Regions from separate parts of the Pseudoalteromonas sp. GCY genome, predicted to be linked through region 1. Evidence: predicted binding sites of a transcription regulator. Region 1 holds the regulator's gene; the other holds the start of a gene.
The links. The regulator MetJ, encoded in region 1, represses methionine synthesis genes. The targets are predictions, from matches to a motif close to TAGACGTCTAGACGTCTA.
Positions count from the first base shown of each region.

Region 2: metE (5-methyltetrahydropteroyltriglutamate--homocysteine S-methyltransferase) is a predicted target of MetJ. The motif match lies at 1,740-1,757, and genes of this name have one in related genera.

Region 1 covers NZ_CP068023.1:411,163-415,597, reverse strand. Annotated here, with positions in the region: gene metL (bifunctional aspartate kinase/homoserine dehydrogenase II) at 1-590, opposite strand, end outside; gene metB (cystathionine gamma-synthase) at 595-1,815, opposite strand; gene metJ (met regulon transcriptional regulator MetJ) at 2,160-2,480, shown strand; gene JJQ94_RS07030 (malic enzyme-like NAD(P)-binding protein) at 2,561-3,802, opposite strand.
Region 2 covers NZ_CP068023.1:2,893,398-2,897,832, forward strand. Annotated here, with positions in the region: gene metE (5-methyltetrahydropteroyltriglutamate--homocysteine S-methyltransferase) at 1-1,539, opposite strand, end outside; gene JJQ94_RS18310 (LysR substrate-binding domain-containing protein) at 1,830-2,717, shown strand; gene JJQ94_RS18315 (YdcF family protein) at 2,821-3,585, shown strand; gene JJQ94_RS18320 (hypothetical protein) at 3,731-4,102, shown strand; gene JJQ94_RS18325 (methyl-accepting chemotaxis protein) at 4,230-4,435, opposite strand, start outside.

The sequences.
Region 1 (4,435 bases):
TAGTCACTGCCATTTCGGCCTAAAGTCACCGTTTCACCTTGTGCATTTGCGGCAATAAAACCGGTAACGATATAGATAGCGTGGTCATCAATTGCGCGATAGCACGCTTCTTTGTTATGGGCGTGTAGTAACACTCCCTCTTGTTGTACAAATAACGTACGAGCGTCGATAGCTTTGGCTTCAATACCCTGAGAATTTAGGTAGTTTGCTAATATACGAGCCGACCATAGCTCTCCATGTGCAAGTAAGCTGGCGTAGTGAAGCTGCTGTTCTTCTCGCCCTAAAGCGATTGCCTGCAGCTCATTGACAAGCTGTTTGAGTAACACACCGTGTTGTTCACCTACAAACAAGGCATCAATTAATTCACGCTGATGGTTTTCAACTTGTAATAAAACATCGTTGAATGCGCGAACATCTTGCTGCTCAAAGCTTTGCCATAACTTCACTAGTGTATTCGTTGTTTTTCCTGCAGCAGAAACCACAACACTGTCACCCAGCCGACATTGCTCTAACACTATCTTGGCAACTGCCTGATAACGCTCTGGCGAGCTTAAACTCGAACCACCAAACTTATGTACTACTTTTGCCATTTACTCACCACAACGCTACTGTATGTGCAGGCGTTAATTTGAATGACTTTGCATCATCACTCGCCTGACTTTCATCAATACATGCAAATCCTGATTCCAGATCTGCAATGAGATCCTGTGCATCTTCAATGCCCACAGAAATACGAATCAACGTGTCGCCCACTCCCGCTTCTAAACGTGCTTGCGGATCCATACCTGCGTGTGTCATTGTCGCTGGATGGCAAATAAGACTCTCAACCCCACCTAAAGATTCTGCCAATGAAAAGTGCGTTAGAGACGTTAAAAACTTCGCAGATGTTTGCAGATCGCCTTTGATATCGAAGCTCACCATACCACCAAAACCGAGTTGTTGTTTTTTCGCAAGTTCGTGTTGAGGATGCGACTCAAGGCCAGGGTAATAAACTTGGCTAACATACGCCGACTTTTCTAAATACTCCGCAATCAGCTGGGCATTTTCTTGATGTTGGCGTAAACGCACGTTTAAGGTGCGCAGCCCACGTAGGGTAAGATAACTATCAAAAGGTGCGCCGGTAATACCAATATTATTCGCCCACCAAGCTAACTCATCACCCAACTCCTGTGTACGCGCGATCACCGCGCCCCCCACGACATCAGAATGACCATTGATATATTTAGTGGTTGAATGCACGACTACATCCACGCCAAAGGCAATGGGATTTTGTAGTGCAGGAGACAAGAAGGTGTTGTCGGCGGCAACCAAAGCACCCACAGCGTGTGCTGCATTTACGACGGCTTCTATATCCGTTAGCCTTAATATTGGGTTACTTGGTGTTTCAATCCAAACTAATTTAGGTTTGATCTGCTGCAGCTGTGCAAGACTTTCAGGTTGCGTGAGATCCAAGACGGCTAATTTGAGTAGTCCACGCTTTGCAAGCGATGTAAATAAGCGATAGCTACCACCGTAACAGTCATGTGGAATAACCAGCGTATCGTCATGGTTAAGTAGCTGTGTTACTAGGTGAACGGCAGCCATACCAGTCGCGGTAATAATGCCACGAGCACCACCTTCTAGTTCGGTAAGTGCCTGTGCAAGCACATCACGATTAAAGTTACCGCTGCGGCCATAATCGTAGTCGCGTTTGGTATCAAAATCGGCAAAAGAATAGGTGGTAGAAAGGTAAAGCGGTGGCACTACTGCCCCATGCGCTTTATCAGCTTCTATACCGTGACGCACTGCAACCGTCGATTTGTTAACTTGACTCATAAGGTCACCTAGATAGTTGGATGTTTAGACGTCTAAAAGGTTAGAGCAACAGAAACTAGAAGTCAAAACATTTATACTGCTAAATGGCTAAATAACTAGTATTTGACTATCTTTTTTAAACCGATAAAATTTCGCCACTCTAGGCGTTGCTAATACGACTGAGTTATTGAAAACTATGGCAGAGATTCTTCTATCTCGCTATGGCGGATTAGTTTATTCATCTCTTTGAGTTTGGGATTTATCTTTAATTCGTAAGGTTATCTCTATATTCATGCGGTTGGTGAATAATGTAGACCAGAACCCAGTCATATTGGCATTGATGTAACTGAGGCAAGTACACAATTATGGCAAAATGGAACGGTGAGTATATTCACCCATATGCAGAACACGGTAAGAAAGCAGAGCAAGTAAAAAAGATCACGGTGAGCATACCTCTGAATGTACTCAAAGTGCTAACTGATGAGCGTACACGTCGCCAAGTGAATAACTTACGTCATGCCACGAACAGTGAGCTTTTATGTGAGGCGTTTCTACATGCTTTCACAGGTCAGCCACTGCCGAGCGATGAAGACTTGAGAAAAGATAATCCAGAGCGTATTCCGCTAGAGGTAAGACAAATAATGGAAGAGCGCGGTTTGGAGATCCCAGAAATAAACGAAGAGTGATAGCTACTCTCTCGCTCTGGAAAACAGACACAAAAAAAGCCTCAATCGAGGCTTTTTTCATTTGGATAATACCAATGGTATTATTCCATATATCCAGCAGGCATATCGATTTGTGCCACGCCTGATTCAATTGCAGCTACCGCTACCGCTTTTGCGATACGAGGTAACAAACGCGGGTCCATTGGTTTTGGAATAATATACTCAGGACCAAACTCAAGACTATCCACGTCAGCCGCTTTTAACACTTCAGCAGGCACTGGTTCTTTCGCAATCGTTCTAATCGCTTCAACCGCTGCAATCTTCATCTCGTCATTGATAGCGGTTGCACGTACATCAAGCGCACCACGGAAGATAAACGGGAAACACAGCACGTTATTCACTTGGTTTGGATAATCTGAGCGACCTGTCGCCATGATCAAATCATTACGTGCACCGTGTGCAACGTCAGGGCTGATCTCAGGATCTGGGTTAGAGCAAGCGAATACCACTGGCTTGTCAGCCATTAGCTTCAGATCTTCAGCAGAAAGTAAGTCTGGACCAGAAACACCAACAAATACGTCCGCATCCGCAATCACGTCTTGTAACGTACGCTTATCCGTGTTGTTTGCAAACAGCTCTTTGTATTCATTTAGGTCATCACGGCGAGTATGGATCACGCCTTTTCTATCCAGCATATAGATGTGCTCACGTTGAGCACCGCATTTGATCAATAATTCCATACAAGCAATAGCGGCTGCACCCGCGCCAAGACACACAATAATCGCATCATGAATATCTTTACCTTGGATTTCCAATGCATTCAGCATACCCGCAGCGGTTACAATTGCGGTGCCGTGCTGATCATCATGGAATACAGGAACGTCACAACGTTCGATTAGCGCGCGCTCAATTTCAAAGCACTCTGGCGCTTTAATATCTTCAAGGTTAATACCACCAAACGTGTCTGCGATATTTGCCACCGTATTGATGAAGTCTTCGGTGGTATTGTGCTTAACTTCGATATCGATTGAATCAAGACCCGCAAAACGCTTAAATAATAGCGCCTTACCTTCCATAACAGGCTTTGACGCCAAAGGACCTAAGTTACCCAAGCCAAGAATTGCCGTACCATTACTGATCACCGCAACCATATTTCCTTTACCCGTGTAACGGTATGCATTCGCCGGATCAGCCGCGATTTCACGTACTGGCTCTGCAACACCTGGGCTATATGCAAGTGCTAAGTCTTTTACGGTCTCGGCAGGTTTAGTGAGTTCAACACTGATTTTACCTGGAACGGGCTTCTCGTGATAATCTAGAGCTTGTTGACGAAAATCTGTCATGGCGCGATATTTTCCTACGAAGTTAATGTGAGAGTGTGGTAAACGTTCGCATTCTGAATGTCGGCAACCTATCTGGCTGGTTACAGCAACACACAGTGCGATTAACTATATGAGCGACGACATTCAACCACTCAACAAGCATATGTGCTTTGCTGTCGCGGTATGTCAATAGGACATATAGTTAATCGACCGTATTCACACAATACCGAGTTTTGCTCATTATTCAAGTAAAATCAGGTCTATCCACTAGCACGGTATTTTCTATACTTTTCCGAGAAGATAAGCTCAATTTTAAGAAATATTTCACAAATAAAATGACTAAAACTTAAAAAATAAGACGCTAAAACCAGCACAAAGTGAATAAAATTGACACAGATGTACACCAAATATAAAAACAATAAGAAAATAGCAACTTAACTAACTTTAACGTCAAGATACCCACATTTAATCGCAATATAGTGACTTTAGTTTATATAAAGTGCTCATACCTGATACTATTTACTATATGAGCTTTGATTATTTTCACAACTTAAGCTCGTAAATGTTCAGTATTTATCTACTAAATAGAGTTTTTACTCAACCCAAGAGATCAGTAAAGTTTTGCTGCCAAACTGGCAAGTTTTTTATTTTAGA
Region 2 (4,435 bases), 1.7 Mb from region 1:
ATAACTTTGCACCCAACCAAACTGAGTAAAGGCAAAACCCTCGAGTAATTCACCAAAGTACTCAACCATATCATTGCGCTCTGCTTCACCATGTACAAGCACATCTAAGTTAAGCGCTTCTTGTTCTTCAACGGCATAACGGATCTCTGCTTCCATCTGGCTTTGATAAGCACCAGCACTCAAGATACCCGCTTTATAATCACGCCGCGCCTTGCGAATAGCTTGGGTTTGTGGGAAGGAGCCAATCGTTGTGGTTGGCAATAAGGGTAAATGTAGCGACTGTGCTTGTTTTTTAATTCTGGTTGCAAATTCACTATTGCGTTGTCCATCTTTTGCTGTGAGTGCTGAAACACGCTGCTGTACCTCGCTATTGTTCACGCGAGAAGAGGTCAAACGCGCTTTTACAGGCTTAGAATATTCGACCAACTGGGTAATATCACGCTGCTCCAATGCATTTTTCAATAATGTCAACTCCTGCCCTTTTTGTTTGGCAAATGCGAGCCAAGACTTTAACTCACTGTCAAGCCTTTGCTCTTGCTCTAAGTCGACTGGCGTATGTAATAATGAGCATGAAGGAGCAAGCCAGAGATTATCACCACGACGTTCATGAACCAGAGCAAGTTGTTGATATACACCTTCGAGATCCGAGCGCCAAATGTTACGACCATTCACAATCCCGAGGGACAGTACGCTATCTTGCCCAACTACTTCCTCTAACGCAGCCAAGTCGTAGTTTGCCGTTACGCAGTCAAAATGCACGCCTTCTACGGGGTAAGATTGAATATCTTCAACATGCGCTTGTACGGAGTCAAAATAACTGGCCAACAACACTTTTACTCCTTGCCCGCTCAATGCATCAAAACTCCGGCGCAGCGCGTTGCGATAAGCATCGTCGATTTCCAATGCTAAAATAGGTTCATCAATTTGTACCCACTCAACGCCTTGCTCCGCAAGCTTGCCCAGTACCTGCTGATATACAATCAATAACTTATCTAATAAAGCCAATTTATCAAACTCTTGACCAACGCATTTAGCTAAGTAGAGATAGGTTACCGGGCCGACCAATACGGGCTTTGCTTGGTAGCCAAGTAATTGTGCTTCTTCTACTTGTGTAAATAACTCAGTCCAAGTCAGGGAAAATTCCTGCGTTTGAGTTAACTCAGGGACGATGTAATGATAATTGGTGTTGAACCATTTCGTCATTTCACTGGCCGCACACGCACAGCCACTAGGTGCTCGACCTCTGCCTATCCGAAACAAAGTATCGAGATTTACCGACTCATCATTTTTGTGACGACTAGGAATCGCGCCGACAAGTAATGAAATATTCAACACGTGATCATACCAAGCAAAATCGCCTACAGGGAGAAGGTCAACACCAGCGTCAGCTTGCAATGCCCAATTTTCTGCACGAATGCGCTTTCCTTCCGCGATTAAGTCGTCTTGCGTTAAGTCGCCTGACCAATAGCGTTCTACTGCAAATTTAAGTTCACGCTTTTTGCCTACGCGTGGAAAACCCAAGTTATGTGTTAATGCCATGATTTTAATTCCGTCTAGATGTATGGATGTCTAAAATATAATTCTCATAATCAAAAACAACAATTGATGCTTTCTCAGAAAGCATATGAATAAAATTAAATTGTAATTTTTTAAAAAATTTTTACATAAGTAGTGACAACGCTGTCATTTTTAGTGTTATAGTGGATTTGTGAATTTTTGAACAAATCACCGTAGGTATTTAGACGTCTAGACATTGATAATAACTAAATAGAATCGTAATATTGAGTAATGCTGAGATTTGCTCACTTCAAATATGAGAATTGTTGATAATGATTGATATAAAGCACCTAAAGACTATCTCCACCTTGAAAGAAACTGGTTCTCTTGTGAATACAGCACGAGAGCTATTCCTGACTCAATCTGCTTTATCACATCAGATCAAAGATCTTGAGAGCAAACTCGACTGCCAACTCTTTGAGCGCAAAACACAGCCCGTACGTTTTACCCCTCAAGGGATGTTATTATTGGAACTTGCCAACGATGTTTTACCTAAAGTTGAAGCAACAAAATGTCGTTTGAAGGAAAGCCTTAATCAGCCTATCTCGCAACTCAGATTAAGCGTGGAATGTCATGCATGTTTTCACTGGTTGCTGCCAACAATTAAAGAATTCAATACCTTTTGGCCTGACATTAAAGTCGATTACGAACGTGGCTTTAGCTACGACGCTATTCCTGACCTTATTGAAGATGAGCTGGACTTAGTGCTTACCTCAGACATTCGCGAACCAGAGCAACTGGAATACGCGCACCTTTTTGACTTTAAGTTAAAGTTGATCGTTGCACCAGATCACGAATTGGCTAAGAAGGCCTATGTCACAGCACTCGACCTAAAAGATGAAACCATCATCTCTTACCCTATTCCTCGTGAGCGTCAGGACATATTTAAGCACTTTATTCAAAATGCACGTTTTGACGGCACATTAAAAACCGTCGATCAAGGTTTATTAATCTTCCAACTGGTGAGTGCAGGTATGGGGGTTGCAGCATTACCGGACTGGTTAGTGACACCCTATGAAAGCCAAGGGCTGATTAAATCGATTCCTCTAGGCGCACTTGGGCTAAATCGTCCAATGTATTTAGCAATGAAGAAAAGCATGAAAGATAACCCTGTCTATCGTCATTTCCTCAATACTTGCCGTAAAACCACTGCAAGATAGTTTACTGGGCTCTTTTTTGAGCCCTAACTCTTACGCACATTTCTACAATTCCCATCTCATGCTAGCATTGCGTTAGGCTTATCTAAATCTAAGGCATGTTTTAATGTTTGAAGTCAAAAAGGTTATCGGTCAACTTCTGATGCCATTACCATTATCTTTAGTGGTGCTTATGGGGCTTATGCTTTTTATCGCCAAAACACGTAAAGGGCCTTACATCGCAAGCTGGTTAGTCTTACTCACCACATGGGCGTTATCGACTCCTTATTTCGCACAACACATTATTGAGTGGGATAAGGGCACGCTCACCGCATTCAATCCAAGCAAGCACAACAACATAGATAAAATCGTGGTACTTGGCTGTGATTTATACCCAGATAAATCTCTCCCCAGCAACGTCCAACTTGGCAGCTGCGGTCTAGCCAGATTAGTTGAAGGCGTAAGACTTGCTAATATTTACCCAAAGGCCCAGCTGTATGTCTCTGGTTACGGCTATGGCCATGCAACAAGCGCGGGACTCATGGCAAGAACCGCACAGAGCCTAGGTATTTCCGCTACACGTATTAAACAAAACCCCAATGCCAAAGACACCGCGGACGAAGCAAAAATGCTAGCACCTTTACTAGTCGATTATGAGGTAGCATTGGTCACATCAGCTTCGCACATACAACGAGCAAAAAACCTATTTGAAGCACAAGGCATAGAAGTGATCGCTGCGCCGACGGAGTTTTATAACTTCAAGCAATACCCACTGAGCAGACAATTTATTCCGAACCATAAGGCCTTAGAAGTAGTCACTCGGATTTGGCATGAACAAGTTGGTAGTATGTGGATCACGATCCGTCGTGTTATTGACCCTGAGGCACTTTAAGCGCCGAAAAAGACACCAAAATCAGGCTAAAGTTCGATAAATTAGCGCTGAAAAACGTAAAAAATTGAAAATTTGCGCAAATATGGGTATAAATAGAGTTTAATCTTAACCCGCGTATCCGCGTACAACACGACTAGGATCTACGATGAGTAAACTAGATAAAACTGAAGTACTAAGCGCTTTCGAAGCTGCGTACGAAGCTGCACATGGCAAAAAGCCTGAGATCACTGCAAAGCCAGGTTGGTATAGCATCGATGGTGGCAAAAACATGCGTCTTGCTGAGGTAGCTGAATTAACAGAAGAGCTAACTTCAGGGTCAGCTGTAGCAAGTGAGAAAACGCAGGCGCCTGCCAAAAAAGCGAAAACGACTAAGAAAGCGCCTAAGGCTGCAGCTGTAAAATCAGCAAGCTTTACTATCGTTACAGAAAACGAAGAAGGCTTCAAAGCGGAAGAACAGTGGATTGCTGAACTAGCAGCAAAAGATCACGACTGCCGCTTACCTCGTGGTGTTGTGTAATATCCGATGGTGTAACAACAGCTCCATAAGTAAAAAAACCTCGCAATGACGAGGTTTTTTTATTTCTTTAATTCTAGGGCCTGTTGATCTTTGCTGTTTGATTTAAATAGGCCCGGCCCTGATATTACTAAACTTTAAACACTAGCACTTGGCTATTTAGCTGCTCGGCTAGCGCTTCTAAGTCATTACTTACATCGGCATTACTCTGCGCATTTCGGGTAATTTCAGAAATACTGCTACTGAAATCATTAATATTTTCGCTGATTTCCGCAACTACCGTTGTTTGTTCTTCTGTCGCCGTTGAAACCTGAATATTCATACCAACGATTTCAT